2 regions of the Shewanella woodyi ATCC 51908 genome follow, and region 1 is predicted to be linked to the other one. Evidence: riboswitches for the same ligand, from Rfam matches in the RefSeq annotation. Region 1 holds a riboswitch; the other holds the start of a gene.
The links. Region 1 has a riboswitch for thiamine pyrophosphate ahead of thiC (phosphomethylpyrimidine synthase ThiC). Riboswitches for the same ligand answer to the same signal wherever they lie in the genome.
Positions count from the first base shown of each region.

Region 2: another riboswitch for thiamine pyrophosphate. It lies ahead of SWOO_RS09680 (TonB-dependent receptor); the one in region 1 lies ahead of thiC (phosphomethylpyrimidine synthase ThiC).

Region 1 covers NC_010506.1:3,167,797-3,173,495, reverse strand. Annotated here, with positions in the region: gene SWOO_RS13375 (DTW domain-containing protein) at 1-421, shown strand, start outside; gene trhA (PAQR family membrane homeostasis protein TrhA) at 429-1,109, opposite strand; gene SWOO_RS13360 (hypothetical protein) at 1,420-2,481, shown strand; TPP riboswitch at 2,656-2,754, shown strand; gene thiC (phosphomethylpyrimidine synthase ThiC) at 2,898-4,856, shown strand; gene thiE (thiamine phosphate synthase) at 4,860-5,699, shown strand, end outside.
Region 2 covers NC_010506.1:2,325,238-2,330,936, reverse strand. Annotated here, with positions in the region: gene SWOO_RS09685 (YkoF family thiamine/hydroxymethylpyrimidine-binding protein) at 120-380, opposite strand; gene SWOO_RS09680 (TonB-dependent receptor) at 487-2,676, opposite strand; TPP riboswitch at 2,754-2,865, opposite strand; gene SWOO_RS09675 (YcfL family protein) at 2,977-3,366, opposite strand; gene SWOO_RS26500 (PaaI family thioesterase) at 3,427-4,425, opposite strand; gene hinT (purine nucleoside phosphoramidase) at 4,442-4,798, opposite strand; gene SWOO_RS09655 (TetR/AcrR family transcriptional regulator) at 5,064-5,477, shown strand; gene SWOO_RS09650 (hypothetical protein) at 5,543-5,699, opposite strand, start outside.

The DNA.
Region 1 (5,699 bases):
GTGCTCACGCGTGATCTGGTCAAGAGTTGAAGCGGATGATGGGATAGTACATCTACTATCTAGTAACAAGGCGGCAGTGCTTTTTCCAAAACCTGTTTTGTCCAAAGAGACCGGTGATTCAATGCTTCAAACCCCAATGGAGGAGTTAAGCCTGTATTTGAATGAGATACCTGAAACTATCATTATTTTAGATGCAACCTGGCAAGAGGCGAGAAAGATGATAAGGCAGAGTCCCTATCTTGCCACTGCGAGCAAATATGCATTAACACAGGGAGGAGACTCTCAGTTTAACTTGAGGCGCAATCAGATCCCTGGAGGATTATGCACCTTAGAGTGTATTATCCAACTGTGTCATTCAGCCAAGATGACTGAAGAAGCATTGGAGTTGGAAGCTGCCTATATCGCATTAAATCAAAGATAATACAGCTTTAAAGCAAGGTGAGGTAGACACAGAGGAAGTGACTGATGGCGCCCGCGAGTACAAATAGATGCCAAATAGCATGATTATAGGGGATCCGTTTACCCACATAAAACACCACCCCTAGGCTGTAAAAAAGACCGCCAGCTAATAGAAGTTGAAACCCTAATGGCGACATTGCCGCTATCATATCACTCATTACGGTGACGCATAGCCAACCCATGGCGAGGTAAAGCATCACACTGAATTTTTTAAAACGATGAATAAACAGGGTTTTAAATAACACTCCCGCCACAGCCAAAGACCAGATCGCAATTAAAATAACAGTGGCTTGCTCACCTTTAAGTGCGATTAACATTAATGGTGTATAGGTTCCAGCAATAAGGAAATAGATAGCGCAATGATCGGCTATTTTCAGCCTATGTTTCCACTTTGGGTTTGAGACGCTGTGGTATGCCGTCGAGCAAGAAAAGAGTAAAATAATACTGCTACAGTAGATCACAACACCTAGCATCTGCACAGAAGTTAGCGTGTCTTGTCCTTTGATAACAGAGAAAATAAGCCCAATGATACCTGCGATAATCCCTAGGGCATGGCTGACGCTGTTTGCTAGCTCTTCATGAAGCGTATAGCCACTTGAATTAAGCACTTGCTCAGCAGGGGCTTGATGGCATATTTCCTGTGATGACATAGAGTAAATCAACTTCTGGTTAGACCTTTTTAACGAGTCTAACAGCAATAACTAGCTAACACTAGCATTGAGCGTACACGTGTAAGCTTATTTTTATTTATATGAATGAAGTTTTCACCTTTATCCTTTTTATGTGAGTTGACTAAGCAAAGGAAAATTATTCAATTCAAGGTTGAAGGAACTTTATATCCATATCTTTATCTTAATAGCAATTGGTATAGAGATATGTTCACTGTTTATCGGGTTGAGATAGGTGTCAATAAGCTCGATATAAATCGCCTTGATATAAATGGAATTGATATAACAAGAGATGGAAAGTAATCAACACAATAAACACTTGGTAAACGACCAAACTCCCCAAGATGACATCATCAAGAACTTAACGAAGAACTCAATTAAGAGTGATTTGAACTCTGTAGATGAGACTCATCTGTTGCCTTTTACAGCTAAACGTCAAGGTTCAACTGAGGATGAGTTGTTTCACTTAATCGATGACAGACTAGTGGGGGCAAGTTCTGAAGAGGAGCAATCTTCAGCTACTAGCTTTAGTACTAGTGGTATAAGTGTTAGGGATACAGAGATTGGTCAGCTACAGGCCTCTCAATTTATGCCCCACTATAGACAACTAACTCTTGTATTACTCCTCGTTTTTATTGGCCATTTTGTGTTGATTGGTATGTTGCATCATGTTTGGCAACCACAGACGTTAAAGCTTCCCGAGCATCAAGCGCCTAAACTGAACGCCTATATCTATTATGAGCCTAAAATTGAACCTAAAGTGATAAAAGAGGTTGTGGAGACTATTAAAGATACCGTGAAAGAGAACGAAAATGTTAGCCCTGATCCACTAGATAAATCTCTAGTCAAAGAGAGTGACCTCCCTCAAATCAGCAAAGATCAGGAGGAGGTTAGCGTTAAAGCACAACAGAATAAGCAACTAGATGTTGTCGCAGGTAAAGAGACTGATAATAGTAACGACATGGTAAGTGCGAAACCCGCGGGAAGTTTAAGTCAATCAACCCGCAGCTATTTTCAGCGCCAGAGAGAGCAAGCGCTTGATGAGCTTGTGATATCGCAGTCAGATAGATACACCAGAAAACGTTCGTTAAGTGAGATGGATGGCGATATGATCATCTTGTCACTTCCTGAGCATAATATTTGGGAAGAGACAAAAACCTTAGACAGTGAGTTGGATCCCAATCGAATCGTCAAACAAGGTTCTACCTGTTACCGGATAGTTAAAACTCCAAACCCACTTAACCCCCATGCAGAGAATTTAGGTTATCCATTTCGATGTGATGGGAAGTCATTGGTGTCAGATCTGCAAAAAGCGATTGCCAAGCAGGCAGAAAAGATGGGAATAAAACGCTAATCTTTTTATGAAATATTTTCACTCTAAATGTATAGAGTTAAATTCAATTCTGAATTTATATATTTTAATTAATTTTTATCAATAGGTTAGTTTTGATTAAAAGTTTTCACCGATGAATCATTTTGTTTGGTTTTATTGGCTTGTTTAGCTAACAGTTTTACGTTTATACTCTTTGGCATCTTGTCGGAGTGCCTAAAGGCTGAGACCGTTAATTCGGGATCCGTTGAACCTGATCGGGTTAATACCCGCGAAGGAAACAAGCATGATAAAAACAATTAATTCGAATGTGATATGAGCCATTAAATCATCATTCGATCTATTATTTTATCTGATGCATCTTCATTTTTTGTTGATGTACCTGCTATTCAACATCTCCTGGCAAGCAACTTCATTTCTTTTTTTAAGTGAGATTGCTTATGTCAAATCGTCGTCAAACCCGAGCTCAAGCTCAACAATTTATTGATACTTTAACACCACTTCAACACCCTAATTCAGAGAAGGTTTATCTGACTGGGAGTCGCGAAGACCTGCGTGTTGGTATGCGTCAAATTTTGCAATCCGATACTTTAGTCGGCGGCACCGAAGCCGATCCCATTCTTGAGTCTAACCCACCTTTAAAAGTTTATGATTGTGCAGGGCCATATTCGGATCCTGATGCAGAGATAAATGTACGCGCAGGCTTGAATAAATTTAGACAAAGCTGGATTGAGGAGCGAGCTGACACAGAGCAACTTGCTGGTGTTAGCTCAGGCTTTACCCAGCAACGTTTAGCTGATGATGGCTTGGATCATCTCAGGTTTGATTCACTGCTTCCTCCACGCAGAGCTCAATCAGGCAAGCGTGTGACTCAACTCCACTATGCAAGGAATGGAATTATCACTCCTGAGATGGAGTACATCGCCATCCGTGAAAATATGGAGCAGGCTGGGATCACCGATCCAGTTTTAAGGCAAAAAGCCAAAGGAGAAAGCTTTGGTGCCTCTATCGAGCAAGTGATCACCCCTGAGTTTGTGCGTCAAGAAGTGGCCCGCGGTCGTGCAATTATTCCTTTGAACATCAATCATCCTGAAGCTGAGCCTATGATCATTGGCCGTAACTTCTTGGTAAAGGTGAATGCCAATATCGGAAACTCTGCCGTGACTTCATCCATTGAGGAGGAGGTTGAGAAACTGGTTTGGTCAACCCGCTGGGGCGCAGATACCGTGATGGATCTCTCCACTGGCCGCTACATTCATGAAACCCGTGAGTGGATAATACGTAACTCTCCAGTGCCGATAGGAACCGTACCCATCTATCAAGCATTAGAGAAGGTCAATGGTGTTGCTGAAGATCTTAGCTGGGAGGTGTTTAGAGATACCTTGGTTGAGCAGGCAGAGCAAGGCGTTGATTACTTTACGATTCACGCAGGGGTTCTACTTCGCTATGTACCCATGACGGCAAAACGGGTGACAGGTATTGTGTCTCGTGGTGGCTCGATCATGGCTAAGTGGTGTTTGTCTCATCATAGTGAAAACTTCCTTTATGAACACTTCACAGAGATCTGTGAACTGTGCGCCGCCTACGATGTCTCGCTTTCATTGGGTGATGGCATGCGTCCAGGCTCTATCGCAGATGCCAACGATGAGGCTCAGTTTAGTGAGTTAGAGACCTTAGGAGAGCTGGTTAAAATAGCGTGGGAGTATGATGTTCAAACCATTATCGAAGGCCCTGGCCATATCCCGATGAACTTAATCAAGGAGAACATGGATAAGCAGCTAGCACTCTGTGATGAGGCGCCGTTTTACACTTTAGGGCCACAAACCACCGATATCGCGCCTGGCTATGATCATTTTACATCGGGGATCGGTGCGGCAATGATCGCATGGTACGGCTGCGCCATGCTCTGTTATGTTACCCCCAAAGAACACCTTGGTCTGCCCAATAAAGAAGATGTTAAGCAAGGGCTTATCGCATACAAAATTGCCGCTCATGCTGGTGATGTGGCTAAAGGGCATCCAACGGCACAGATCCGTGACAACGCGCTCTCTAAGGCAAGGTTTGAGTTCCGCTGGGAAGATCAATATAACTTAGGACTCGACCCTGAGACAGCTCGCGCTTATCACGATGAGTCTCTGCCTCAAGAGTCGGCAAAAGTGGCTCACTTCTGCTCCATGTGTGGGCCTAAATTCTGCTCTATGAAGATTAGCCAAGAGGTACGTGATTACGCCGCATCTCAAGAGGTTGAGCTGCAATCTCATGCCAGTTATCAGGCTAAAAGTGCCTCAGAAATAGAAACTGGAATGGCGCAAATGTCTGCAGAGTTCAAGGCTAAAGGCGCAGAGCTTTACCATGAAACGGCTGTCGTTGATGAAGAACTCGCGGACGCAGAGGCTTAATCGATGGCAAACTCAACACTGAGTTCTTCAGTTAATAGGCCTGTAGTGTGGACGATTGCAGGCTCCGATAGTGGTGGCGGGGCAGGCATACAAGCTGATTTATTAACCATGAACGATCTAGGATGTCATTCTTGTAGTGTCATCTCCTGTGTTACTGCGCAATCTTCTGTGGCCGTTAATTTGGTTGAGGCTGTTTCCCCTCAAATGTTTCAGTCACAGCTTGATACCTTGCTACATGATCTGCCACCTGTTGCGATAAAAATTGGGCTGTTGGCAAATCAAAGTCAGGTTTTGATGTTAGCGAGCTGGCTAAGGGAAACGTTAGCCGAGTACTGTAAGCAAGCAGGTGTTGAGGTTAGTGTGATCCTCGACCCTGTGATGTTTGCTACCTGTGGCGATAATCTAAATTCAAGTTTAGATTTTTCGCCATTTAAAAATTTACTCACCTTAATTACGCCCAATATTACCGAGCTAGCCGCGCTGGTGGAGATAAAGGCTAAGCCTGATCCTGCAATGAGTGAAGCAGAGTCATTTTTAGTCGATCAAGCTGATTGTGTATTGGCGGCTGAGCAATTATCAGAGCAACTTAACTGCCATGTATTAGCAAAAGGAGGCGATCTCGGACCTACTTGGCTTAGGGATTGTGCTCAAGATATTTTTGTCTGTAGAGAGGCGAAAGGAAGCTCTATTTTTCATCAAGGAAGAACCTTTCTGCTATCTGGTCCACGTATAAACAGTGACAATACCCATGGCAGTGGTTGCACTTTAAGCTCAGCTATTGCCAGTGTGATGGGACAAGGTTATGTGCTTCATGATGCGATCGTGGTAGCAAAAGCCTATGTT
Region 2 (5,699 bases), 840 kb from region 1:
TGGTAAAACTTAAAAGCTCATATCCACGTCCTGAATATGAGCTCAACTTCAAGCATGCTTCATCACTTAAAAAGCAACTAACTGCCTATCAAAAAATAGCAAACATCTATACTGCTCAGCTACTCGCTATGGGAGAGATTAAGCTCACCACCAATAAACTTACACACAAAGACAGCTTTGCCCCACTTCTTATGGGCTGCCTCCATCTCTGTTGCTAGCATATCCATCACCTCACGATACTCACCACACACCTGAGTCGCCATCGCATTCGTTTTACGCTCGATATTTTTATAGCTATCGACACGGCCAATGAACCAGCGAATAGGATCCAAGTAGTTGTCTTGTAACGGGTAGCAGCTAATTTCAGCGGTTAATTTCATTTTATGACCCCAAGCCGCACTTAATGTACGGCTAAAATTAAATGAGTGAACATTGAACTTTTAAACATTTAGATAATTAAGCCGGAAATTTCCGGCAGTACTTTAACTAGATAAACTTAATACTAAAGGTTAATCCGAGCTGACGAGGATCGCCATAACGGATATATTGTTTATCAGCCCAATCTTGATCGGGCTCATTACCAAAATAGAAGCCTCGTGTACCATATTTCTCATCAAACAGGTTGCGTCCCCAAAGATAAGCAGACCAAAGCTCTGTCTCATAACCCATACGAGCATTGAAGATGGTATAGGCTTCAGATGTAGACTCATTGCTGTCTGAGTAGTAAAACTCACTCTTACCGCTCGTGGTTAAATTTGCAAACCAGCCAGAATCGGTGCGATACGTCGCCCCAGCGCTATAGGTAAACTTAGGTGAGTGAGCCAGTTCTCGGCCACTTAAATCAACCGTGCCGCCATATTTGTCCTGATATGAATAGTCACCATATTCGGTTTCTAACCAGCCAAGGCTTGCATATAACTTCAAGTTATCTGTTGCATACCAAGTGCCATCCAGTTCAGCACCATAGTTACTTGAACTACCTGCATTTTCGGTATAGAGGTAAAAACGTTGACTATCTTCTACGGCTTGCTGAGATGCTGCAACTTGCTGATCTTGTCTATCCATATAGAAAACGGAGAAATTTGTATTGATGTCACCATCAAGCCAGATAGATTTCAACCCAATTTCATAGTTATAGAGAGTCTCAGAGTCATACTCAGTTTTATCCGCTAGTTGCTCAGGCAAAGCCATATTAAAGCCGCCTGCTTTATAGCCACGAGCAATCCTAATGTATGTCTCCTGTGTATTACTGAGCGTCTTACTCAAGGCAATATGACCGCCCCACATAGTCTCATCAGGATTAAAGCTTGAGCTTTTCATCTCCCCATCTACAAGGCGATCTTCATCATATTGCGCCTCTCGCTCTTCGACTCTCAATCCTGTTGAAAATGAATAGCCATTACCTAAATCTGAGTCTATTTGACCAAAAACTGCATAGTTTCTTGCATTAAAATCTGAAATAACATGCTCGTCAGCCCAGCCGTTATAAAAAGAGGTAACTTCATTATTTTCATCGAGATTCATACCATAAACGCCGAGCAACCAATCAGTGCTCCCAGCAAAAATACGCCCGGCTTCTGTGGAGCTGAGTCTAAACTCTTGGCTAACAGTGTTACGCTCTCCTCTCTTATCCCAAGTGTAATCATACTGACAAGGCTCGCCGCCACAATCTAAGCCAGCCCAATAATCTGGGTTGGCCCAGTCACCGTCATAATTATGGTGAGTTTGAGAGCTCGCATAGGAGGTCAAAGAGACTAAATCAAATGCATCAGCCCCTGTATAAGTGAATTTGAGCGAGCTGCCAGAGGTTCGCTGTTTGTCCACACCAGGCGCATCAGTTAACGTATCGAAACCATTATTATCTAAGGTCCAAGCATCATAACCGTTATCAAAATCAGCGTGCAGCAAGGTCAAATCTATCTCTAAATCATCAGTTGCGTACCAGCGCAATTTTGCACGGCCAGTAAATTCATCACGGGCATTGGTATCATCACGCCCAAGATAGAGGTTATCTTGATAACCGTTTTGCTTATGCTGTTGCAGTGACACTCGATACAGGAGTTTGCCAGAGTCTGTTAACGGACCAGAACTAAAGCCACTAAATGTCGTTAATGCATCATCGCCTACAGAGACTTCGGCTCCATGCTCAAACACATCAGTAGGATCATTACTCTTAAGGTAGATAAGTCCCGCAAGTGCATTCGCCCCATAACGTGTCCCTTGCGGCCCACGAAGCACCTCTACTTGCTGCAGGTCGTACATGCTCGATATCATGCCTAAACCCGACATATCAATATCATCAATAATATAACCGACTGAGGAGTTAGGCGCCCCTTGGTACTCCTCCTGCTCTCCAACACCACGTATTTGGAAGTATTTTGGTCTTGAGCTTCCTCCTGACCAGTTGAAGTTTGCGATGGAGTTTAGGATATCTTCGAAATGTTGAGCACCTTCATCTTCGATCTGCTGCTGATCGATAACGGTAATACTCGAAGGCATCTTCTCAAGCTCAGTGCCACGAAAATCGGAAGTGACTACAATCACTTCCATCTCATCACGCGTATCAGGTGTTTGATTTAGCTCAGATGCAACAGCGTAGCCAGATGCTAGCGTGCTCGATACAGCAAGCGCGACAGGTGAAATCTTTTTTAATATAGACAGTTTTGAAACAGACATTAGGACCCCAAATTATTATTTTGAGATCCGGCAATTGGAAAAGCGAGAAAGGATATTGTGTTTGATCTAGTTTAAACGATCAAAATTTGGCCCATTCCTACGCCGGTATAAGCCGGATCAGGTTCAAAGGGTTTGTCATAAGACATCTCAGATGCCGCATTATATGCAGCATCACCCCTTGGCGCCGGCGATTATACATCAATATTACTAACTATTGACAAACTTCTAGCATCAATCGTAATAAAAAATACCAACTCAATGTTGGTATTTTTTATTACGTAACTCCGAATAAGCTTTTAACTAGTTAGAAAAAGCCTTCCTCACATAAAGCTCATACCTAACAGCATCTGTATTTGGCGCAAGGCCTGACACCTGCATCTGCTGTTTACCATGGAGCTTTAATGATTTCCAGGCGCTGCCCTCATCATCTAAGGTATAACCGTTAATATCATACCAAGTAAACTTGTATTGAAGCCGCAGATCCGTTGCAACTTTACTGATGATTAATCCAGATCCCTGTAGGAACCCTCCCTGTTGACGGGACTTAAGTTGCTCAACACTGACCTCACCAGCAAAGGACCCATTGTCGACACGTACCTCTCCCGTGGAGCTTGCCATCACCCCAGCAGTATGAGGGGCACATGCAGTCATCATTAACCCTAACACTAATATAGTTATCAATTTCTTCATTGCACTTATCATCCTTAAAAGTAGAGGAACTCATACTGACAATATGAGTTTATCGCTTAATTAATCAATCAAAAAATGAGCCCTTGCTGTAGCAATCAGCTTTTTACGGTTCGTTTGCCAACAATTGATGCTCACATTGGCCACCCTGCGCCCCTGTCGGGTAATTTTACACTCAGCAAACGTGTCTTTATGATACCCAGCTCTTAAGTAATCAATCGAAAAATCAACTACCTTAGGCACCTTACTTGTGTGCATAAACACCATAAGCTGAACAATTGCCGACATCTCCATAAACCCAGCAATCACGCCACCGTGAATAGCTGGGAGGATAGGGTTACCTATATTGTCATCTTTTGCTGGCAGTCTGAAAACTAGCTCATCACCGAATCGCTCCACAGACATACCAATAAAATCGGTATAGGGAACATGGGATAAGAGGTGGCTAAAGTCATTCAGCTCGGTGGCTTTTTTTACTATCTCTTTTACATCGAGTTGAGGGGCTGTTGCGACAATCGGCTCCTGCACGCACTGCTCGCTGTCTGGTAACGCATCAGATAGAGAAGTGACCTCCTCGCCGATCAAAGCTTGACGAAACTCATCCCCAATCATCTCCGGACTGATACGCATAAAAGAACCGACTGCATGGGCAATGGGATCATCAATTGAATCTTGATAAGCAATCCCACGTGTAAACGCAACACTAGAAGATATTTTATAGCACTCAGCAAAGCCATAAACAGGCTTATTGGGATCGGCAGGTTTCATATAATCAACCCGCAGATCTAAGGTTGGAGAAAGCTCTAACGCCTGATATTTATCAAAGATAGAGCAAACCACTGCGCTGCCACTTGCCGTATCCATCAAGGTTGTGATCACTCCGCCGTGAATCACTCCCGTATCCGGATACCCCACTAATTCATGGGCATAGGGCAGCTCAATCAACACGTGATGTTCACTGGCCTCATGCACCCTAAGGTTTAGACGGCGGCACTGCGCTAGCTGATCAACAAAGCGTGTGGCAAGTTGAGTGAGCGGGAAAAAATCAGGATTAACCTTCATAGGGTAGCACTCACGCCTATTTCTTAGCTGCTAACATTCGGCCTAGAGGCCTACCGCCTACAAGATGCATATGAATATGATAAACCTCCTGTCCCCCATGTTTATTGCAATTCATAATAAGACGGTACCCATCCTCAGCTATTCCCTCCTCCTCCGCCAATTTAGCGGCAACGGTCATCATACGTCCCAGTGCTTTCTCATCTGATGCTTTGACATCATTCACTGTTGGAATAAGATGATTGGGAATGATAAGAATATGGCTCGGCGCCTGGGCATTAATATCACGAAATGCGGTGACTAATTCATCTTGGAATAAGATATCAGCAGGGATCTCTCGACGTATAATTTTACTGAAAATGGTTTCTTCGGCCACTTGCCTGTCCTCTCAATCATGGAATAGTAGGAGTATACCTGTAATTAATCACATTGTGAGTATCTGATAACTCATCTTGAAAAAGAAGACGCCGTTTATCCTAAAAAGTTACAAACATATCTATAAACTCTACCAAAATCATAGTCACGCAAACGACACGTCCCCCCACATTGATTAACAGTTACACAATTGTATATACATTAACATTGACAATAGAGTGTAAGAGCATAGAATCTTAGGCTAATAAAACATTTGAGATAGCAATATGCTAACGGATAAAGAGACTGCACTATTAAACGCGGCAACTGACCTGATAAAAGAGCATGGTATGATCGCTTTGAATATGTCTGATGTTCACAAAAAAGCCGGCTACTCAAGGGCCGCTCAATACCAATCTTTCAGCGATAAAAATTCTCTACTTGCTGCACTGTGTATGAGGGAGCTAGTTCAAAATACCTCAGCAGTTAACGAGCAAAGATACACAGAGATGACCAGTGATTTCACCGTCGTATTAAGACCCGTTGTTTATAACTACTTAAAACTTTCAGATAGACTAATGATAGATTCAGCATTCAACCATATGCTAGATGCCGTTCAATCTCTTCCAGATGTTGAGCAGTTTTCATTCCTGAAACAAGGTTTTAATTTTCTCAATCAAGAGCGAATTAACGCTGCGTAAACTAATCCCCTCTATATGAAGCCTTTTATTTACAATGAAAGGCTTCATATAGCTCCCTGCAACCATTAGGCCTTAACGATATACACAACACCCTCTTTTTCATAAACGTTACTGACTTCATTCCCTTCGCCTAACACAATAACTTGCTGACCCTTTTCAGTGACTACCTCCCCTGCCGCATTAAGCACAACTGCAATTCCCATCGCCGTTAACATAGGAGAG